2 regions of the Weissella soli genome follow, and region 1 is predicted to be linked to the other one. Evidence: riboswitches for the same ligand, from Rfam matches in the RefSeq annotation. Region 1 holds a riboswitch; the other holds the start of a gene.
What was found. A riboswitch is a leader RNA that binds a small molecule or an ion and turns the genes downstream of it on or off. The one in region 1 is predicted to bind lysine.
Positions count from the first base shown of each region.

Region 2: another riboswitch for lysine. It lies ahead of WSWS_RS02305 (amino acid permease); the one in region 1 lies ahead of alr (alanine racemase).

Region 1 is NZ_CP017326.1:900,118-912,382, forward strand. Features, by position in the region: gene WSWS_RS04225 (lactonase family protein) at 1-428, opposite strand, end outside; gene WSWS_RS04230 (YehS family protein) at 548-1,069, opposite strand; gene WSWS_RS04235 (aminotransferase class I/II-fold pyridoxal phosphate-dependent enzyme) at 1,205-2,392, opposite strand; gene WSWS_RS04240 (aspartate-semialdehyde dehydrogenase) at 2,504-3,607, opposite strand; gene dapB (4-hydroxy-tetrahydrodipicolinate reductase) at 3,631-4,371, opposite strand; gene dapA (4-hydroxy-tetrahydrodipicolinate synthase) at 4,371-5,243, opposite strand; gene WSWS_RS04255 (N-acetyldiaminopimelate deacetylase) at 5,245-6,396, opposite strand; gene dapD (2,3,4,5-tetrahydropyridine-2,6-dicarboxylate N-acetyltransferase) at 6,407-7,114, opposite strand; gene lysA (diaminopimelate decarboxylase) at 7,142-8,428, opposite strand; gene alr (alanine racemase) at 8,446-9,558, opposite strand; lysine riboswitch at 9,682-9,856, opposite strand; gene WSWS_RS04275 (aspartate kinase) at 9,963-11,318, shown strand; gene WSWS_RS04280 (NADP-dependent oxidoreductase) at 11,633-12,265, shown strand, end outside.
Region 2 is NZ_CP017326.1:474,358-486,622, reverse strand. Features, by position in the region: gene WSWS_RS02320 (glycoside hydrolase family 1 protein) at 1-405, opposite strand, end outside; gene pyk (pyruvate kinase) at 887-2,305, opposite strand; gene WSWS_RS02305 (amino acid permease) at 2,617-4,083, opposite strand; lysine riboswitch at 4,177-4,353, opposite strand; gene WSWS_RS02295 (GNAT family N-acetyltransferase) at 4,462-4,905, shown strand; gene WSWS_RS02290 (MFS transporter) at 5,039-6,220, opposite strand; gene WSWS_RS02285 (beta-glucosidase) at 6,213-8,297, opposite strand; gene WSWS_RS02280 (AraC family transcriptional regulator) at 8,345-9,262, opposite strand; gene WSWS_RS02275 (peptidylprolyl isomerase) at 9,542-10,477, opposite strand; gene WSWS_RS02270 (carbamoyl phosphate synthase preATP-grasp domain-containing protein) at 10,600-12,265, opposite strand, start outside.

The DNA.
Region 1 (12,265 bases):
TGCACATGCGCTGATTCTTGCTCAGGACGAGGACCAGAACCTTCACTTTGGAAACTATCCGTCAAAGTAATTTGACCGTCTGCAGCAATTGCAAAGACTTCCAAAGTTCCCTTGTGGTAGTTACCTGAGTACAACAATTGACGAGCCTCGTCGACGGCCAAGTAGGCTGGTGAAGCGCCTTCAGCCAGCACCTCTTGCTCAATGGTGCCGGTTGCAAAATCAACCACAGCCACCCCACCTTGATCACCTTGCTTGTCAACGGCATACAACTTACCCGCTGCACTTAAAGCAGTATAGGTAGGGTTGCCCAGCTCAGCAAACTCAGTGATGTTTTCCAAGTCACCGGTTTCAGTGTTCAACTCAGCCGTATACAGACCCTTAGAAACGCGCTTTGTATATGTTCCAAAAACAACTTTTTCTGATGCCATGATTACTCTCCATTTTCGTGTAAATCGTAACAAGTTAGCAAAACTTGTAACCGTTTACAGTATACCATTTTTACAGAAAGTTGAGCAGATTTGATATTTTTTGTGTCAAAAAAAAGCTGTTAGTCTGACACAATCTCTTCATCTTTTGGGGTATCTGGTCGTTGTACCAGATTAATGCCATGCAACAATTTTCGTAAAAATTGATCACCCGCAATTTTATACTTTTTGTGGGTGCTAGCTCGTAGGATATCGGTAATTTCAGCGTTTGACATGGTAAACCCGGCCTCCATCATGAAACCAAGGATATCTTCGCTGGTATACTGCATCGCAATTTTTAACTTTTTGAAAACGACATTATTAATTTGATTGTCCCGGTTCATGCTATAATTTGGCGCCATTGGCTGACCATCAACCGCCAACTTCACCCCACGCTGGGTAATGATCAAGCCATTCATGAATTGCTCCAATTCATGTCGTGATAACTTTTCATCACGCGGGGTGTCTTTGGCTTGTTGCGTCATAATTTCACGGTAACGTGCTTTAGTAATTTCTAAGCCACCCAACCCAAAAATTTTAATCATGTCAGCGTCTTTGATGTCATACGCATAACGAATGCGCCGAACGATATCATTATTATTCATAAGTTCTCCACGGCTAGGTTACGACCTAGTTTCTAATTCATACTCCAATTGTATCAAAAAAAGCGCTTATTCGCCGACCATAGCTGCTGCACCATAAAAAAACACTCTGTCTTAAATTTACAGAGTGTTCATTAATTATTGTGCCGTCTTTTTCAATGCAACATATTGACCCAAGCGTACCAAGGCTTCTTGCAAGTCTTCCATTGAGGCAGCGTATGACAAACGCACGTAGCCTTCACCACCGGCACCAAAGATTGAACCAGCCACAATGCCTAGCTTAACTGTATTAGCCACATCGTGAATGAAGGCCATGTCGTCTTGATCCAACCAAGCCGGAATCTTCACGAACAAGTAGAAAGCACCACCTGGTTGCGCAGCTGTAAACCCTAATTCAGTTAACCCAGCTACTAACATATCACGACGGGCCTTATATTCATTACGCATATCAACAGCATCCTGGTGACCATTACGCAAGGCTTCTTCGGCGGCAGCCATCATTGGACCGGGTGCAGTCGTAACCAAGAATTGATGCATCTTCCCAACATGCTTCATCAAATCGGCGGGACCCGCAATGTAACCAATGCGGTAACCAGTCATCGCGTGTGACTTTGACAAACCAGAAATCAAAATCGTTTGTTCGGGCAAAATTGATGCAATTGATGTGTGCGGTGCATCATAAATCAATTCGGCGTAGATTTCATCAGAAAAGACCAACAACTCATGTTGCTTAAGAACGTCCGCAATGGCATGCACTTCAGCGTCTGAGTAAGTCACGCCGGTTGGGTTTGAAGGGTAATTAAACATCACTGCTTTCACATCAGGATGTTCAGCAATCGCTGCTTCCAACTTAGCTGGTGTCAACACAAATTCAGGTGCCGTATTAATCCCAATCACCTCAACCCCCATGGCTTCAGCAATCGCTTCATACATTGGGAACGTTGGCGTTGGAATGATGATCTTATCGCCAGGGTTTAGCAGACCATTAAAGGTCGCGTAGATGGCTTCTGAGGCACCCACTGTCACCAAGATTTCACTTTGTGGATCATACTTCGCGTCAAATTGCGTCGCCAGGTAATCAGCAATGGCTTCACGTAAACTAACGTGGCCCCACGCCGTTGCGTAGTGTGAATCATCCGCGTCAACGGCGCGCTTCACCGCTTCCTTGATATGCGCCGGTACCGCAAAGTCCGGTTCACCCAAAGTCAAACGCAGGATTCCTGGAATCTGGGCGAATTCACTGTCGATGACCCGGATTGGTGATGGCAAAATAGCCGCCAAACGATGATTGTAAGTTTCACTCAATGCAGAAAGTGTTGCTGGCATAATTATCTCCTCTTTCAAACCGCCTTGACGGTAATTCATTGTATTTAGTATATAGAAAAAAACTTGGCGATACAATACAATAAACAAACTTTATCTATAAATTTTTATAAATTATTCGGCTTTTGGGCCAGGAATCGTGACATTCGCTGGTACATGTACCAAATCCAGCGCAACTAAGCGTTCAGCGATTTGTACCGTGTTCCAAGCTGCACCCTTAAGCAAGTTATCGGCGACCACCCACATATGGAAAGAACCGTCATTTTCTACGTCACGGCGGATGCGGCCCACAAAGGTTTCCCGCTTCCCCTCAGCATTGAGTGGTTGTGGATATAGTTGGTTGGCTGGATCATCTTGCAAGACGACCCCATCTGCTGTTGATAACACTTGCCGAATGCCGGCAACGTTCGCCTTTTCAGCATCGCTCACCTCAAAGTAGATTGACTCGCCGTGGCCGATACCGATTGGTACCCGTACCGCCGTTCCCGTCACCTTGATGTCCTTGGAGAACTTATCACCCAACATAATCTTCTTCGTTTCACGAATCATCTTCCATTCTTCATGCGTGTAATCTTCTTCTTCAAACACATCAATTTGTGGCAACAAGTTGAAGGCCAATGGGTAATGGTGTTGCGCCCCTTTGACTGGCAAGATATCAGCGGTCATCGTTTCACCAGCCAAATGTTGCGTAGCCTCCGCATTTAGTTCATTCCAGGCTGTTTGGCCAGCCCCCGAAGCCGCTTGATAGGTTGACACAATGATTTGATTAAGCCCATATGCTTGGCGCACTGGTTCCAAGGCCACCACCATCTGAATGGTCGAGCAGTTTGGGTTGGCGATAATGCCATGGTGCTCGTAAAGGGCTTGTTCATTCACTTCAGGGACGACCAAAGGGACATCGTCATGCATCCGCCAAAATGAGGAGTTATCGACGACGACGGCCCCCCGCTTAACCGCTTCGGGTGCCAAGGCCGCTGAAACAGAACCGCCAGCTGAAGCCAATACGAGGTCAATGCCTTCAAAAGATGCTGGTTGCGCTTCTTCGATCACGATGGCTTGCTCGCGAAAAGTGCGCGTTTGGCCAGCCGAGCGCGCTGAAGCCAACAACTTCAGTGACTTGACTGGAATGGTTGATTGGCTCAATTGCTCGATCAAGCGTGTGCCAACCGCCCCCGTGGCGCCAAGAATGGCCACATTATATCCTGCTGCTTCTGTCATATTCATTCTTCTTTCTATGTCTACTACAAAACTTTATCTAAGCCAACCGCTAACCCTGACACGGTAACTACGTTTTGCACTGCTAATACCACGCCATTCATGAAGGATTCCCGTGAAAATGAGGTCTGCTTAATCCGTAAACTCTCACCAATCCCACTGAAAACCACTTCCTCTTCGGCCACGAAACCCGGTAAACGCATGGCATGCACTGGAATGCCTTCAATCAAGTCACCCCGCGCTGCTAAATCAGTCACCGGTGCTTGGGCGGTTGCAGTCCGGGCAGCCGCAATCAAACTTGCCGTGGTTTTCGCCGTGCCAGATGGCGCATCTAGTTTACCAGGATGATGAATTTCCAAAATCTCAGCGTCCGGAAAATATTTTGCAGCCTGTTGGGCAAACTGCATCAACAACACGGCTGATAAAGCAAAATTTGGTACAACCAGGACATGGCGCTCATGCGTTGTCGCCAGTGTGGTTAACTCTGCTAAGTCCGCCTCTGCGATGCCACTCGTACCAATCACCACGTCCATCCCCTGCGCTAAGGCAAACTTCGCATTTTCGGCAACCGTGGCGGGGGTTGTCACATCCAACCACACATCTGCCGCCACATTAACGTCAGCCAAATTGGTAAAGACGGGCAACGCACTGGCATGCGCGTGGCCACTAACAATTCCGACAATTTCGATATCTGGTGTTGCAGCAAGCTTTTCTTGAATGGCCAACCCCATCTTGCCAAAGCCACCGGCTAGTATTACTCGTTGCATTAGTCACGCCCCAATCGTTGTAAAATATCTGCCGTTTCCGCTTCATCAAGTGGTAAAATCGGCAAGCGCGTTGTGTTAGCCACCAAACCATCTAAGGCCAGCACGGCCTTGACCGGTGCTGGAGATGGATAGGCAAACAAAGCGTTCATCCGTGGTGTCAACCACCGTTGTAAACGGCCAGCCTCTTGGATATCACCTGCTGCCAATGCTTGATAGAGGGCCGTAATTTCAGGGCTGTACAGATGTGCAGCCACTGAAATGGTCCCCGTGGCACCGATCGCCTTGACTGCTAATGTTTGTGCATCCTCACCTGAGTAGACATAAAAGTCGGCTGGTGCATGTTCGACCAGATAAGCAATATCATCAATGGTGGTGACTTGCTTCACCGCATTAATATTAGGGTGTTGCGCTAAGGTGATCACTGACTCATTCGTCAACCCAACAGCAGAACGGCCGGGGATGTTATACAACATCACTGGGACAGTGGCGGCATCAGCGATGGCGCTAAAGTGCGCAATCATCCCCTTTTGACTGGGCTTACTATAATATGGGGTCACGGCCAACAGCGCATCAACCCCACTAATAGCACTGACTTCCGCAGCCAAAGCAACTGAATTAGCTGTGTTGTTGTCCCCGACATTGGCAATAACCGGGCCACGATCACCGACGAAGGCCGCGAAATGTGCATATAATGCCAACTTTTCAGCATGGGTCAACGTTGGTGACTCACCAGTGGTCCCACCAATCACAAAGCCTTGCGTACCTTCTGCCAGTAACTTGTCCGTTAAGGCATCCAGTGCCGGATAATCAATCGTATCTTCCGTGGTAAACGGCGTGATAATTGCCGTAATCAATTCAATATCGTTATACATGTTATTGCTCCATTCGATAATTCAAAAAGCCAACCATCGCATCTACCCCAGCCGCTAAAGCCCCTTCATTGGGACTCATTTTGGCATGATGTAGGGGATGGTCTGGATCACCAACGCCTAACCAAAACATCACCCCAGGAAATTGCTGTAGTAAGAAGCCAAAGTCCTCACCCGTCATCGCTGGCGCAATATCTGCAAAAGCGACCGTGGGATCTGCTTGAAAGTAATCAATCATGAGTTGCGCCAATGTCGCATCGTTTTCGACGGGCATATACCCACCTTGAATCAGTTCCAAATCAACCTGCACGCCATACATCGTGCCAATGGCCTCAGCAATTGTGCGGACACGCTGTTGCATGTTTACCAAATTCGTTTGTGTAAAGGCGCGAATCGTGCCATCTAGATGGGCCGTTTCCGCAATAATATTACCGGCGGTACCTGCTTGGAAGGTCCCCAGTGTCACCACGCCTCCTTGAACAGGATCGACATTGCGCGACACCACTGTTTGTACCTGACTGACAAACGCTGCGCCGGCGACGATGGCATCATTGCTATCTTGTGGGAAGGCTGCATGGCCACCCTTTCCGGTAAAGGTCACATGAATTTCAGTAGTCCCCGCAAACAAGGTCCCCGGCCGAGTCGCAATTTGACCAGTCGGTAACTGTGGATTGTCATGTAGCCCGTAGAATTCATCTGGGCGCCATTCACCACTAAAGACCCCTAAATCGTAGACATGTTTACCCCCAAAGTCAGCTTCCTCAGCCGGTTGGAAAAAGAAAATTAAATTGTCTTTCGGTTGTTGTTCGGCAAAGTATGCTAGAATCCCCAGCCCAACAGTCATATGAATATCATGACCACATGCATGCATGACCCCGGCATGCCGGGAACTAAAGGGTAAGCCCGTAGCCTCTTCAATCGGCAACGCATCCATGTCCGCCCTGTAACCGATCGTGCGGGTAGGGTGGGTTCCCTGCAGGCGTACCAAAATTGCAGTGGGCACTTCTGGCACAGTTCGAATAGTTAACCAATCTTGATTCAATTGGCTAATTTCATTTAACAAGTACCGGTGTGTTTCATATTCTTGTAACGCTAATTCGGGCATGGCATGGAGTGCACGACGCACCCGAATTAGTTCTTCAGTTGTCCATACCATGCAGATGCTCCTAATCTAGTGTGCGCAAGGCATCGATCAAAGCCGTCTTAGCTTCCGTCTTAGCATCAATTTCCTTGATGACCCGGGCAGGTACTCCAGCCACCACAGTATGTGCTGGCACATCTTTGGTCACAATCGCACCAGCCGCAACTACGGCACCCTCGCCAACATGGACACCCTCGATGACCACCGCATTGGCACCAACTAAGACGTTATCTTCAATAATCACCGGTGTGGCTGACGCTGGCTCAACGACACCAGCTAGGACGGCGCCGGCACCAATATGACTATGCTTACCGACGATGGCACGACCACCCAAAACGGCCCCCATATCGATCATGGTCCCTGCGCCAACTTCCGCCCCGATATTGATGATAGCACCCATCATAATCACCGCATTATCACCGATGCGGACTTGTTCACGGATCACAGCGCCTGGTTCAATGCGGGCCTTGATATCATCGTAGTCCAACAAGGGTACCCCTGAATTACGGGCCAAGATTTCAAGATGGCTTTGCGTAATCGCTGGACTTGCTAATAACGGCCGAATGACTGCCAAATCACCAAAAAGCACGCCCGTTGACACTTCTAGAAATGCCTCCACGCCATCAGGAATTTCCAAACCAGTTAATTCACCAGCAATGTACACCTTAACCGGCGTTTTCTTGGGTGCGGTTGCAATATAGTTAATGATTGATTGTGCATCTAGTTCTGCCATGTTATTTCTCCACTTTCTTCTATAATATTAAATGTAATGCCGGTCCAAGCGCAGGATGTCGGAATAAGTTTGACGCGCAACCACTTCCTTGGCCTCGCCATCTTCCACGAAGACAACGGCTGGAATCGGGTTACGATTGTAATTTGAAGCCATTGAGTAACCATAGGCACCCGTTGAAAGAACAGCTAGGACATCCCCGGGCTTTGTCTTAGGCAAGGCTTGTTGCCAGACCAAAACATCCCCCGATTCACAGTACTTACCCGCAACCCGCACGACCTGTTCCGTTGGCGCGTCTAGTTGATCAACCAACACCGCCTCATAATTGGCCTGGTACATTGCTGGTCGAATATTATCACCCATGCCCCCATCAACGGCCAAATACGAACGAATGCCAGGTACATCCTTGCGTGAGCCAATCGTGTACAAGGTCGTCCCAGCCTCACCAACGATTGAGCGGCCAGGTTCAATCCAAATGGCCGGCATCGGCATGCCATAGGCACCCGTCTTTTCCCGAATCTTAGCGATGATGGCCGTGACAAATTCACTAGCCGGCTTAGGGTGATCTTCGTCGGTATAGCGAATACCAAAGCCACCACCGGTATTAATCACTTCAGGATCAAAGCCCCAATCATGGACGATAGCCACTAATTTTTCAGCAGCAGCTTCAAACCCCGTGACATCAAAAATTTGTGAGCCGATGTGAGCATGCACACCCAGCACATGCAATGACGCGGTCCCGCTGGCGATATGGTAAGCTTCTTCAGCTTGACCGCTGTCGACATCAAAGCCAAATTTTGAATCAGTCTGACCAGTTTGAATAAATTCATGGGTATGGGCTTCAATACCTGGTGTGATACGCAGCAAAATATTTTGCACGATACCCCGTTCAGCAGCCAATTCAGATAACATGTTCAATTCATAAAGGTTATCTACGATAATTGTCCCTAGACCATTGTCTAAGGCCATGATTAATTCAGCTTCCGACTTGTTATTACCATTAAATGACACATGGGCCATTGGATAGTTCGCATTCAAAGCCGTGGCAATTTCACCGCCGGAAACAACATCCAGATGAATCCCTTCCTGGGCGGCAATTTCGTACATCGCCGTTGTCGCAAAGGCCTTGGAAGCAAAACTCACCACGTAATCAATCTGTTCTTCATCAAACACTTGCTGGAAGGCGCGCATCGACTGTCGAATTTTCGTCACGTCATAGACGTAGAGCGGTGTTTGAAATTCAGCTGCCAATGCATTCGCCGTGATCCCACCGATGCTCAATTCGCCTTCTTCACTTACTTCATAAGGGGTTGTCATATCTGTTCTCCTTCTAACTAATCAACGAGTTCACGCTTGATACGTTCTTGTAATGAGGTGGTTACCACCCACGGTGCCAAGCCCGCATGGTCACTAAAATCTTCAAGGGTGTTTTCTAACCCACCGTTTTTACCAATAAATGTGACCTTAGTGCCAACGGGAACCTCTTCTGGTAGTGAGACCATGAGTTGATCCATGGCAATCTGGCCGACGATGCGTGCCCGCTGACCATTGATGATGACCCCGAAATCTTGTAGGTTCCGTGATAAGCCATCCCCATAACCAATTGGGACTGTGCCAATCCACTCACCAGCATGGGTTGTATACGTATGCGAGTATGAGACGCCGACACCGGCTGGCATTTGCTTGACATAGACTAACGCACTTTCGAGTCCAAGGACTGGTTCCAGATAATTGGCTGGTCGCACTTGCCCCCGGGATGGTTCAACGCCATAGACCACGGTGCCAACGCGCACCACATCCGTAGGAATTTCATCGGCGTGATACATGGCGGCCCCTGAATTCGCGATATGCACCATAGGAGGTAATTCAATCCCCGCGGTCAACCGTTCCCAATTAGCCAATTGATAATGAAAATAATCATTGTTAAGGGAATCAGATTCTGCAAAGTGTGTCATAATCGCTTGGTAAACGAAATAATCAGGTGCGCCTTTAATGTAATCAATCAATTCATGTAACGCTTCTTGCGACCGGACACCAATGCGGGTCATGCCCGTATCCACTGCGACGTTGATCAGGAGGCGCGTCCGGCCGTCCATCACCGCCTGTGCTTGTTCAAGCCAAGCCAGATCACTCACGGTTGCCATAATATTATTCTCTGCCATGACTTGCGCATACTTTGGATCAACGATGCCCATAATCAAGATTGGCATGGCGATTCCCGCTTCACGTAAGGCCAACGCCTCTTCCAAAATGGCCACGCCAATTCCGTCTACTCCAGCGCGTTCTGCTGCCTGGCCCATTTCCAAGAGGCCATAGCCATACGCATTGGCCTTCAGAGCGAGAAAAATCATACGCGCACCTGTCGCCTGTCGTACTTCATTAACGTTATGGGTGACTGCGTGCTGCGAAATTGTAATTTTTGTTGGTCTTGAATATCCGACTACCATGTGTTTGCCCCATTCATTATTTTTTGTTTGAAGAAGCACGTGCACGCTCAGGGTACAAAAAAACGTCCATGAGTGTGCACTGCCGCACAGCCTCATGAACGCATAAAAAATCGTTAACGTGGACCATCCGATAGCACTCCGCTGGGTTACAGCGACAGTCCGTTAACTATTCATTAACGGCCCAATTAATTTGCTGCCACACAAATCAATTTCGGCAAAATCCCCTTTCACTTCATTTCAACACCATTGGCATGGTTCCATGAACTTACTCTTGTCTTTCGCGACCTCTATCAAACATTAAGTTGTAATGAGAATAACACGCATTAAAATGAGTGTCAATCTTGACATTTTAATTTTCTTACTCTTAAATAGACTTCAATACATTCCCAAAAGGACTTAAGCACATGAAAGTTATTAAATTTGGGGGAACTTCACTAGCTGATGGCCCCCAATTAGAGAAAGTTATCGCCATCATTGATGCTGATGCAACCCGCCAAGTAGTGACTGTATCAGCTCCCGGCAAGCGTTTTTCCGGCGACACCAAAGTCACTGATCTATTGTTGCAATACGCGCAAGCTGCCATCAACGGCGATGATACGCAAGCCATCGTGGCTGAAATTGCAGCGCGTTATCAAGCAATTGCGACCTATTTCCACGTCGATAGTACTGCCATCATGCCCAAAATTATTGAGCAATTACAGCATTTGGCCAAACAGCACTACCCTTCGTTTGATTACCTCTACGCCGCTTTTGCTGGGCACGGTGAACTATTGAATGCCCAACTAATCGCATTTATTTTACAGGCAACTGGCCATAATGCTCGTTTTGTATCACCCAAAGAACTTGGTATGCAGACAACGGGTGCCCCCCGTGCCGCCACGCTAGCTGAAATCAGTTACCAAAAAATGGCTTGGTTTACACTGGCCAGTGATGAAATCATCGTGGTCCCCGGCTTCTTTGCCTACGACGAACATGGTTACATGAATACCTTTAAACGTGGTGGTTCAGACATTACGGGGGCCATTTTGGCACGTGGGTTGAAGGCTACTGTCTACGAAAATTTCACAGACGTGTCTTCAATCTATGCTGTCAGTCCAAAAATCGTGGCCAATCCTGCCCCCATCGCGAAAATGACGTATCGTGAAATGCGTGAACTGGCCTACGCGGGTTTTGCCGTTTTCAGCGATGAGGCAATTGTCCCGGTTATTAAGGCGGGCATCCCAATCAACGTCCGTAACACCAACGAACCAGCAGCACCGGGCACCCTCATTGTGCCCGAAAATGAAATTGCGACGACCCACGCCATTACGGGGATTGCCAGCGACGATCGGTTTGCAACGTTGTATCTACACCGCTACTTGCTCAATAAGGAAATTGGCTTCACCCGACGCCTGTTAGATATCTTGTATCGACATGGCATCTCATATGAGCATATGCCGACCGGAATTGATGATTTATCGATTATTTTCGATAAGTCACTCACTTCACGTGCCCAATTTGAAGCCATGATTGCTGACATTCGCACAGAAATCCAGCCCGATATTTTAGAATGGCATACCGATTACGCCTTGATCATGGTCGTTGGTGAGGGGATGCAAGAAATGCACGGTGCCGTCGCTAACATCATCGAACCGCTCACTGAAGCTGGCATCAATATTTCGATGGTCAACCAAGGAGCTTCACGGATTAGCGTGATGCTTGGTTTGCCTGCTGATCAAGTGGATGCCGCCGTGAAAGTAATTTATGAACAAGTTTACTAACCTCTAACACGAAATCAACAAAAACCCCTGATCGCGCCGCCTATTTTGCAGTGCGATCAGGGGTTTTTGTTCGCATTATCATCAAACTAACACCGCTTAATTATGTTTGACAGCATCCTTAATTAAGCTTTATTTTCCCCCTTATCTTTGTTTTCTTTAAAAAAGACAGTCAGGCTGCTCAAACATATAAAACTAAACTACAATATAGATAACAGTTGATCCCGCAATTTATAACCGACGGACAACAAATTTTATACAAATAACAAGACATTGATTGTGGTGACACAATGTTCATAAGAAAAGGAATAAGCGTAATGAAAGCTGCTATCATTAAAAATTTTGGAGACAAAACAGAGCTACAGGTTGTATCAGATTATCCAGCACCATCGATCAATGATGATCAAGTCCTCGTGGCTATCTCTGCGACGAGTGTCAATCCGATCGACTACAAAGCCCGGCAAGGATTGCTTAGTGGTAGGTTTCAATGGCAATTTCCAGTGGTCCTTGGTTGGGACGTTGCAGGAGAAATCATCGCAATAGGAAAAAATGTCACCGATTTTTCAATTGGTCAACGTGTCTTTGCTCGTCCTGCAAATGATGTGACTGGTCGCTTCGGATCTTACGCCGAATTCATGGCCGTTGATACCAACCAATTGGCTAAGATACCTGATAATTTAACAGATTCTGAAGCCGCCGCCGTTCCTTTAGCTGGTGAGACCGCCCTCCAAATGTTACGGGCATTACAAATTGGCCCGGGTAAAAAGGTCTTAATTCAGGCTGGTGCTGGTGGTGTTGGTATTTTTGCTATCCAACTAGCAAAATTAATGGGAGCGCAAGTCGCCACCACTGTCAGTGGATCCAATATTGCCTTAGTGCAACAATTGGGTGCTGATATTGCTATTGATTATCATAAGCATGCCATCCAAGATACCCTATCAGACTATGAT
Region 2 (12,265 bases), 430 kb from region 1:
CTTATTTAGCGTATCAAAAATCTTATCGTAGAAGGCTAAGCCCGCTTCATTGGGTTCACTTTCGGTGCCCTTTGGAAAGATACGCGCCCAGGCAATCGATAAACGAAATGCTTTAAGGCCAAGCTCTGCTAGTAGCGCAATATCTGACTCATAGCGATGGTAAAAATCAACACCACGCCGTTTTGGATAACGGGCATCGGTTGTATCTGCCACCGCTGCTTCAATTGAAGCCAACGTGGCTTCGGCAATATTCATCCGTCGATCTTCAGATTTTGGTGTGACTTCCGCTTGTGTCAGCCCTTTATTATCTAAATTCCAACCACCTTCAAATTGACTCGCCGAGGTGGCACCACCCCATAGAAAATCGGTGGGAAATCCAGTTGGAATTTGTTTACTATAAGCCATGTTTTCTCCTTATTTAATACAATTGACGTTTCACGCTTAACCGACTATCACCATTGGTATTGTATACCGGGTAAGTGGGCACCAGCCGCACTGGTGACCTAACTTCAGCTAGTGAATGCTATTGAACCATCATTCACTAGCGCCGTCCAACCATCGTTCATGCCAAAAATAAAAACCAAACAATCGCCATAATATCTTTCGTGGAACCACAAAAAAATCATGCGCTAATCGTTTGGTTTTGCCCACCGCCGTGGTTACAATCCAATTTATGGTTTTATCATAACTCATTTTGTAAGCGTTTGCAACGCCCGTTTTTACCTTGTGTCTGCCAATTATGATTTTGGGGCACGATGCCAAAAGTAGCTGATATGTCAGTTGACGCCACAAAAAAAGACGCACGCTTTTAACGTACGTCTCTTCAATAATCTTACCGATAACGCCAGCATATCAACCATAATATGGGTAGCGCTGATTAGTAAGTTTAGTCGATTGTTTGGATTGTCATCAAGTTAGTTGAACCAGCGGCTTCCGCAACACCAGCGACCACGATGATCTTATCACCCTTGACTGCCAAGCCCTTTTCAACTGCCAAATTCTTGGCGGCTGCGATCATGGCATCAGTGTCAGCTGGTGCTTCAGCGATAACTGGTTGCACACCCCAGTACAGCATCAAGCCCTTTTCAACCTTCTCATCGTACGTCAATGCCAAAATATCAGCATTTGGACGGTACTTTGAGATCAACTTAGCTGTGTAACCAGACTTAGTTGAAGCCACAATGGCCTTGATATCAATGTTCTTAGTTGCTTCGGCAACGGCTGCAGCGACTGATTCAGTCGTGTCTGACGCATCAAAGTTATCAACGTGACGGCCGTTCAAAGCTAAGGCTGATTCAGCCTTTTCATCGATACGGGCCATCGTTGCAACGGCTTCGACAGGGTAATCACCATTAGCTGATTCACCTGACAACATCGTTGCATCAGTACCATCAAAGACAGCATTAGCAACGTCGGAAGCTTCGGCACGTGTAGGACGTGGGTTTTCTTGCATTGAGTCCAACATGTCAGTCGCAGTGATCACTGGCTTACCAGCCGCGTTCATCTTGCGAATCATTTCCTTTTGAACCAAAGGAACATTTTCTGCTGGAATTTCAACACCCATGTCACCACGAGGAACCATCAAACCATCAGAAACAGCCAAGATTGCATCCATGTTGTCGATACCTTCTTGAGATTCGATCTTAGGGATGATTTGAACATGTTCGTTACCAGTCTCTTCCAAGATGGCACGAATTTCCAACACGTCTTCGGCTTTACGAACGAATGAAGCAGCGATGTAGTTAATACCTTGCGTCAAACCAAAACGAATGTCATCCGCATCCTTTTCAGTGATACCTGGCAAGTTAATTGAAACACCAGGGGCGTTAACACCCTTACGTGATCCCAACAAACCGTGGTTTTGAACTTCAGTAACTAATTCCTTGGTTGCGTCATCCTTTTCAGTGATGACCATGTCCAACTTACCGTCGTCAAACAAAACATGACCGCCGACCTTCACGTCGTCGTACAATCCTGGGTAAGTCACCGCAATCTTTTCTTTGGTACCTTCCAAAGAATCATCCATTGAGATGCGAACAACATCACCAATGTTAAATTCGATCTTACCAGTTGATTGAACAGTAGTACGGATTTCAGCCCCCTTCGTGTCCAACAAGATTCCGACACGCTTGCCAGTAACCTTTTCAGCTTCGTGCACAGCGTTCATACGACCCATGTGCTCTTCGTGGTCTCCGTGTGAGAAGTTAAAACGCATAACGTTGGCGCCGGCGTCGATCAACTTGGCAATCGTCTCTACATCGCTTGATGCAGGTCCAAGTGTTGAAACAATCTTGGTCTTCTTCATGATTTGAAAAATCTCCTTTTATTTTGTCGGTAAATAACATACCTAACTAGCACTATTGTAACGTTTTTCTGCAAAAATGTCATTAAAATATGCGGTATTTCACAAGCGAAAATCCCCGTCAAATTAGGCTTTATAGCCTGTAACGCATTGCCACAATAATGAAAGCGGATACAATTAATTTTTATAAATTTACTTATGTGAAAAATTCACTTGTAATACTCTTTTTTAGAGTATTACAAATATTTTTTGTCAGAGCTAACAAAAAGCACCCCGAATATTCGAGGTGCTCGTCGCTAATCTTGTGATATTTTTTATTCAACGTCAGAGTGTGAAGATGACAAATCGATATCTTCCAACTTACGTACCCGACTCTTATTCTTGATTTTGTAACTAAAGTACAACACTAAGAATAATGGTACTGACATGTAGGTCGTAATAATCGCTTCCCAGTTCCAATGCGTGATTGAACCGGCAAATGAGCTGGTATCTTGTCCGATCACAACGACGAATGACAAAATCAAAGCCAAAATTGGTCCAAATGGGAACCACTTAGCATGGTAACGTAATTCTGAAACACTATGTCCTTGCTTGATCCAAGCCCGGCGGAAACGATAATGTGATACCGCAATCCCAATCCAAGCAATAAATCCGGTCAACCCTGAAGCAGCGACTAAGTAGTAGTAGATGTCTGGTCCCAAAACACTTGTCAGGAATGAGAACAAACCAACGGCCACTGTCAACAATAAGGCCGGTACAGGAATACCGGTACGAGTATTGGTCTTACCAAAAATTTTTGGTGCCATCCCCTTTTGCGCCATTGACCACAACATCCGTGATGAAGCGTAGACGCCTGAGTTAGCTGACGAGATGACTGAGGTCAAGATGACCGCGTTCATTACTGAGGCAGCCAGGGCAAACCCTGCTTGCTTAAACACCAGCGTAAATGGTGACACGGCCACATTTGATTCTGAAGCCTTTAATAATGATGGATCCTTATAGTTAATAATTGCGCCAATGATAAAAATGGCTAAGATGTAGAACAACAAGATTCGCCAGAACACTTGTGAGATTGCCTTTGGTACTGAGGTTTCTGGTGTTTCTGATTCACCAGCAGTAATCCCAACCATTTCAGTTCCTTGGAATGAAAAACCAGCGACCATAAACACTGACAAAATACCAGCCGCACCACCAATGAAACCATGGTGACCATCTGCGGATAAGTTGTTGGCCACATCTGGTTGGTTACCCATGATCCCAAGGATGGTTAGCACACCGACAATCATGAACAAAATGACCGCAATCACCTTAATCAAGGCCATCCAGAATTCTGTTTCACCATAGGCCCGTGCTGAGAACAGGTTGATCAAGGTAATCAAGAGCAACACTGCGCCGGCCCAAATCCAACCAGGAATAGATGGCCACCAATATTGCATGACCACGCCGACGGTCGCTGCTTCAACCGCAACCGTGATGGCCCAGTTAAACCAATAATTCCAACCCATAGCAAAGCCAAACGCCGGTTCAACATACTTGTCTGCGTAGACTGAAAACGAACCAGAGACTGGGTTATGGGTCGCCATTTCACCCAAGCTGGTCATAAGAAAGAACACCATCGCACCCATGACTGCATAAGCGGTTAACGCGCCCAACGGTCCGGCTTGCGAGATCGTCGCTCCTGATGACAAGAATAACCCCGTTCCAATCGTTCCACCTAAAGCAATCATTGAGAGGTGTCGTGTTTTCAACGTACGCCTTAATCCATTTGATTCTTGTGACATTACCAATTCTCCTTCCAGAGAGGTCTATCAGAACGAACAAAAAAATCCGTAGCCTGCTAAACAACAGACCACGGACTCATCAAGTACGTTAGTTTTGTCGATAGCGCTCCGCAGCCGACTAATTTTGCTGCGACAGTCCATACGTTATTCACGGATAGACCAACAAATGACTTTGCCAAGCCATTCATTTCGGCAACCGCCCCTTTTGATTCCTTCAAAGCTTGCCAGCTCCAGAACCTACTCATGTTGATCGCGACCTCTATGTCATATTTAATTTACAAATATTGATATTACTGGACTTTCAACAGAATGTCAAACAGATAGGCAGATTATCTTAAATTTGGTACGCTAGCTGTATCATATTCGAGGAGATACCCCATGGAATTACGGTCTTGGCAACCAGCCAATGAAACGATTTTTATCCAATTACTGAGCGAGGAAAGCATCAACACAGCCTTACAAGTCACTGGTAATTTACACACCCTCTTTACCCATTACTTAGCCACCCCATCTGTTGCCATTCGTGTGGACAACACCATTGTTGGTGGCATTTTTCTCGACGAAGATATCGATAGTCAAAGGCTTGAAACGACGCATGTCATCAGCTATTTCTTGCACCCTGATTGGCGACATCAAGGTATCATGACCGTTGCTTTGCTTGCCTTGCTACAGACCTACCACCAAACCACGATAACGGCTGAAGTTGATGGAAACAATGCTGCTTCAATCGCCCTCCTAAAACGCCTCGCATTTACCGAGGTGACGCAGTTTACAAATATTTTTGGACAAACCATACGGCTATTTACTAAAGAAATTGTTTAAAAAACGAGTGTCCCCACTTGAGCACTCGTTTTTTAAATTCATCATAGGATTCTAATCGACTGTCAGAAAGCAGCTAGTCAAATAGTTGTTTCCTCAGAACAAGTATGCCGTTCAAAGTCATCGCGAGTTTGGATTACTTTGATACTAATTGACCACCCTCTGCTTTCTTACCAAATTGACTAATAAGTAAAGTAGCAGCCATTATGCCACACAAACCACCTGCAAATATAAAGGAATGACCACCAGCCGAGATGCCCAATAAACTAATAATTTTTGGAGCTAAAGCTGATGCTAACCCATTAATAAAGCTATAAATGGACATGACCATTGGTATTTGATAAGGTTCCGAAATCATCGCGGCCAAGAACGGCGCTGTTGAAGTGATCGTAACCATACTAATGTTAGACAGCAAACCTGCGATGATTAACATAAAGGCATTAGTGGCAAATTCTCCTAAGAATAACGCTACTAAAAGACAAATAAACCCAAAAGCCAATGTGTTAGGCTTGCTCATTTTTCTAATGAATTTAAAGCCAAATCCAGCAATGATACCGCCAATTGTCCCAATTGAACTGACGATACCGGTAAGACTCGTACCACCAAGCCCTTTAGAATTGACTACGATCGATAAATTTGAAAGGTAAGATGTGTAAGCGATTCCCATGATGGCAACTGCGACAAATATCATCATTATAGAAGGATTAAATGCCTTAATAATTGATAAGGTAGACGTCTTACCGATATTCTCTTCAGTCTGTGTTTGTGGTAAATCTTTAGGTAAACAGATTAGCACCACTAAGAAAACCAAAATTCCAATTCCAAATACCCAATATAGGTTATACCAATGTGTCGCACCTAAAGCACCACCCGCAGCAATCAGCACCATACCTACCAAAGAAGTCACACCGTTTCCCATACCAAGAATACTAGATTGCTCCTCGCCTTTAAAGTATTCCGAGACTAACATTGGATTAATTGTTGTAATAAAGCCAAGGCCAACACCCAGCACCACCGAACATGCCAAAAGTCCAATAACTGAACTATGCCATACAGCTGGTAACATCCCTGCAATGGTCACCAACGCTACTCCTAACAATACCAGATATTTTTTGGAGAATTTCATCGCTAATTGTCCCGCAACCAAAGTCGATAATAATACACCTAATCCAGGTAATGTGCTTAGTAACTGGATGGTCGAAATCGGGGTATGGGGGAAAGACTGCGAGATCGCCACAATCGCTGATCCAATGACTACACTAGATAAGTTTAGTGCCAGCATACTGACGATACCAATTTTTAATTTTAAATTAGACATCGTAACTTTCTCCCTGTAAACTTACAATTCCTGCAAGCAAGTCATCATTAGCTGAGCTTGTACCGATATACACTGTATACTCCATATATTCTAATTCAAATTGATCAGTATCAGGATTAAACCATGTCAATTCTTCGAACGGTACCGTGATTGCAACCGTTTTACTTTCACCCTGAGCTAAGTTGACTCGTTCAAAACCTCTCAATATTTTAACTGGACGATCCACTGATGAATTTTCAAAACCGATATAGCATTGAATAATTTCATCACCGGAACGATCCCCAGTGTTGGTAACTGTAACCTGTGCTTCGATCGATTGATTCTTAACCTCAAATCTTGCAGCACTAGTTTCAAAAGTTGTATATGAGAGACCAAATCCGTATGGAACTGAGGGCACGGTGCCTTCCTTTTCAAGCTTAGTATAGCCATGATAGTAGTCGTACCATTGACTTTCAGTATCCCAGTTAACTTGTGGCAGATCGGACTCCTGGAAAGGAACCACATATGGTAATTTACCACTTGGATTCACATCACCAAAGATAATTTCTGCAATCGCAGTGCCACCTTCCATTCCTGGATAGTAGGCCATCATAATAGCTCCAATTGTATCTTTCCAGTCTTCCATCATAATCATATTACCGCCAATTAGAACTGCTATGCTATTAGTATTGACCGGTCCGACTGCTTTAAGTAATGCTACTTCATCTTCATGTAACCCGAGTGATTTAGTCCGATCACCACCAACTGCACCTGTATAATTATTTTCTTGATCTTCAGTGATATATTCACCTTCATCGTCGTAATTATAACCCACAACAAAGATGACTGCGTCTGCCTTCTCTGCAAGTTCTTTAGCATGTGCTAGATCTTCACCACTATAGTAGATCAACTCACTTTCAGGTGATACTTTGCTAAGTCCTTGAAGCGGGGTAACCACGTATGGTGGATATACACGACTAGAACCATGATCGCCAATATTTTCTTTCTCAGCTAGTTTACCTAGAACAAGAATTTTTTTATCTGTTTTTTTATCTAAGGGTAGGACATTTTGATTTTTAATCAACGTAATCCCTTCACGTGCAGCTTGTAAGGCTAAAGCCACATGTTCTTGATTAGCTAAAACATCAGTTCCGTAGGCTTTATCATCATTTTGAGTAAAAGCCAAAATAGTGCGCACAATTCGTAGCGCTGCATCATCAATTTTACTTTCCGATACTTGACCCTCACGCACAGCGTTGACCAAGCGAGGGCCAAAAAACTCAGTGCCACACATTTCCATATCTTGACCGCCGTTTGCTGCTGCAACAGTATCATTAATACCAAAGAAGAAATCACTCATGACAAAACCATCAAAATTCCATTCTTCTTTTAAAACCTCATTCAACAAATAGTTATGGTGACCCACCTTTTCTCCCTCATAGAGATTATATGAGCTCATAACTGAAGCGACACCAGCATCAATAACCTTTTTAAAATGAGGTAAAAAGACTTCTCTTTCAGTCCGCTTATCAGTATCAACACTAACTTTAAAACGTGAAATTTCCATTTGGTTGAAGGCATAATGTTTGACGCAAGCCATTACATTTTCTTCTTGAACACCTTCCGTAAGTGCCTTACCCATTTCTCCTAAATGATAACTTTCTTCACCATAGGTTTCTTGACTACGCCCCCATCCAGGGTTATAGGGTAAATTGATACACACACCAGCATATAAATTGCCCCCGTAAGCTTTAGTTTCTTGACCGATAGCATGTCCAATTGCGGTTTCTAGTTCTCGATCAAAAGTAGCTCCGCGCAACATTGATACCGGAAAACAAGTCGATTGTCCGGTTCCACTAACAACCCCTCTAGGGCCGTCACAGAAGAGCATTTCATCGACACCAAATTGAGGCAGACCACCTGCTCCAAAAGGAATATAATTGTAATGCACATTTGGATTGCGAGCTTCCTCAGCCATCAGCGACTCAATGTCTACTTTCCCACTCATCAAAGAAACTTTTTCTTCTAAGCTAAGCTTGTCAACGATAGCCTGAGCTTTGTCTGTTAAACTCAAGCGATATTCTCTTGTTACCTTCATCCTACGATCCTCAATTTCTATGATAGATGCAACATTTTGATCGGTCTTCAATCCCATTCTCGTAATAGTCGCATTGCTTTACCCAAATCTGTAGAAAAATAATTTTTAACCGAAGAGGTTTTTTCGATAATTTTATCCGATTGTTTAAAAGTCGCGGGTGTCATGCCAACTTCTTTTTTAAATGCACGGTAAAATGATTTATCGCTGCCAAATCCACAAGCTGAAACAATATAACCTATTGGCCTATCTTCAAATTTAAGTAGATATTTAGCATGGTCAATTCGATTTTTCAATACGAGATCTTTTAATGAAAATCCCAAGTATTTTTTCAAAAACCGGTAGAGAGTTTTATCTGAAACACCTAAATCTTCACAAATATCTTGATGAATATTTTTTGATGAAAAGTGTAGTTGAACATAGTCCAAAACTAAAGTTAATAGCTTAAGATCTTCTTGATCGACCGCTACATTACTGTTAGGGTGAACATCATAAATACAGTTTTTGTAGAGTTCTGCCAAAAAAAGGTGTAGATTTGCTTGCAATAAATGTCGCGATCCTGGATCTTCTTTTTTTGCAAACAATCCAATTTCTGCCAGTGTATGTCGAAAAACATCATAACCTTCTTTAGGTTCGTAACTTTCACTTGCACTATTCAGATAAAAATAATACTGTGCATCAGGGTGACTTGGATTACTCATTAATTGTCGATCAATTTGTACAAAGAGACACAAATTATCTTGACCTTCACCAATGAGCTCATGTACTTCCTGTGAATTAACTAAAGCAATATCTCCAGCCGAACATAGAGTTGTCTGATTTTTGCAACTTAACCGAACGCTCCCGTCGAGCACTAACATAACTTCATAATCATTATGCCAATGATAATTTGAATGGTTGATTGAAGCGATAAAAACATTAATTGCGACTGCTGTAATGTGTTTAATTTCCTCATAAATGTAACTCATAATTTTAATTTAGGATCCTTAATCTATAATTTGGTTACGCTTACATTATAGCAAACACAAGGTTTATGTGTTCTCACGTTATATCAAATCAGTACCCATAATTAGACACACGGCCTCGTAATAACTTAATAAAATTTATTAACGAAATCGTCATTTCTCTTAATTTCAATCTATAAGTTGAAAAAATAAAGTACTGAAAAGCACCTTACAAAAACTTTGTAAGGTGCTTTTCAGTACTTTATAACTCAGTAACATTTGTTGAAGAATCTTCCTAATCGATTACTTACTTGATGATGAAGATGACTTAGCACTTTCAGCTGCTTCATAGTACGTTGACAAGATTGACTTCAGATCGCTGTCCTTAATTGTCACCTTGGCCTTGTTTAATTGATCACCAACCATGGCTTGAACAGTTGTCGTGTCGCTCATCTTATCAGTCACAATAATGTTCTTCAACTTCTCCTTCATCGCTGCAAATGACTTCTTCTTATCAAGTGAGTTCATCTTGATTACGTAGTAAGTCGTTGTGCCAGTTGATGATGAAGTGACCTTGACAGGGGTCGTTGTGTACTCACCCTTCTTCAACTTAAAGGCCGCCTTTTGCACGGTTGAATCCACCGTAGTTGACGTTGAGTCAAAGGCTGACATCTTACCACCAGCTGACTTAGTAGTCGTGTCAGTAGACTTACTCTTAGCCAAGGTAGCAAAGTCCTTACCCTTCTTCAAAGAAGCAATAACATCCTTGGCAGCGCTCTCTGAATCAGTTGTAATGATTGAGATATTTACCTTAGCATGGTAATTTTTGTATTCCTTCTTCAAAGCGGCGTTCGTGAACTTCGTCGTTCCCTTCATCGCTGCTTCTTCCAAAGCCTGCAAATACAAACTGTCACGGAAAGTAGCTTCCGTCATCCCATTTGATGTCAAAGTGGTTGCAAATGAACTACCATATTGCTTTTTGACTTTGTTATATTGCTTGTCAATTGACTTTTGTGAGACATCATCCCCAAACTTCTTAGCCAAAACCTTTTCGATAATCATATTGGCTAAAACTTGTTGTCCGGCCGGTGTTTTCTTCAATTCTTTGTAGTAGCTTGCCTCAGAGACTGAGCCAGAATCACTGACAGCAACATTTTTTGTGTTACCGCCCATTCCATAAACGACTAGTCCGACGGCAGCGGCAATGATTACCACAAAGCCTAGTACTTTCTTCCACATATTGGAAAAACCTCATTTCTATTTTTCAGCAAAGTCTATTGTATCAGTAATTTCAGTGAATATCGACCAATACATTAAAGCTTTCACATATTTTTATAAATCGCACGCACCAGGGCTTCACGTTAACCTAGCTTTTTAAGCGTTGCCCCCATTGCAAACCGACCATTATCGACGACATCCTTGATGTTCAGATGCTCAGCGTAATCCGGGTCAACATAACGTAACCGTGCAGTATCCATCAACCAATCCTGTTCATCCCAGTGGGTCAAAATGTGTTCGTCAGCCGACGTTTGGGCATGCAGCATGTAGCGCACGACCATCCGTAACCAATTGATTCCCGTGACCTTCGACAAAAACGCCACATGGGTAAAAGGCATTGGTCGAATATCGTCTGCCGTCACTGCTTCAGTAATCGGCAAGTGATCCGTGACTAATTGATAAAGGCCAGGTGACAGCACTGCCAACTCAGGTGTTGGCAAGCTATCAACTAATGACTCAGTTAACACGTTATGATCAATCTGAATGCCTTCATTATCATGCTGTGTCACGGCCAACACATAGAGCCGTTCCCCATTAAAGAAGTAATTAATAATGGTTTGCGTTTCATCGTACTCGACGCTTGCGGGTAGATATTTGGACTTAGGGATCACATGGACACGTAACCCAAGTTGACGCAGGCTAGTAATCAACTTGATACGATTACCTGGCACAAAGATATGGTATGGGCGCTCAATCTCAATCACATTCATCACATCGGAAATCTCCAATGGTTCAAAGTAGTGCTTGTCGGCGATCTGTGGGATAAACAACAAATCGTGCGGATTGTTATTCATCACAATCGTGGGCACATTAAGACGCCGTAATTCAGAGGCCACTGACGCCATGGCAAATGAGGCCGCCGCCCCATCGCCTAGTCGGAACGCACCGGTACCGATCACCAAGGCCGATTTATCGCTAAGCTGTTCACTTTCATTTTCCGATTCAAAAGTCGAATAATACTGAGAAACAGATTCTTCAAATTCACCAGCTGATGGTTCAAACGCTTTATAGGTCGGTAACACATTATTATCCCAACGATAACGCCGAATGTTTTCATATTCGTCATCCCACAGTTTAGCAATCAAACCGTCACTTAACCCATAGTATTTGGCATCCTTTAAAGTATCCAAATCCCAAGGTGCCGTACTTACATCACGCTCTAGTTCCATAATGCGGCGCAACTTATAAAAGTAGAACGCATCAATTTTAGTAAGCTCAGCTAGTTCATCAACCATATAACCGCGACGTAAGGCCTCGATCAAAACTAAGATACGGTTGTCCCGCGGATGAATAATTTGTTCAATCAAATCATCTTCTGATAAGGAATTCATGACAGTCGGTGAAAACGAACGATTATTAAAGTGCGCCGCCCGAATCGCTTTCTCCAAAGCCTCTTCTAGACTGCGACCAACCCCGATTGTCGCGCCGACCGACTTTTGTACGGTGCCCAAGCGATGATCAGTCACAATCCAATCAGCCTCTAATTCCCCAAAACTAAACACTGGGAAGCGTACCACGATATGGTCCATTGTTGGCTCCAACATGGCGGTGTTTTCAGCATAAACCGATGGAATCTTCACTTTATCCAAAGTCTCACCTAACAGCAATCCCGTCAAAACTGGAATAACTGGATAGCCAGTCGCGACCATCAACAAACTTGAAGTGCGGTCAAAGTAGGGCGTCACCCGGGTGACGACGTACTCTTGCGTATTTGGTTCCACTGCGAATCGGACTTCAGTCAACCCACGA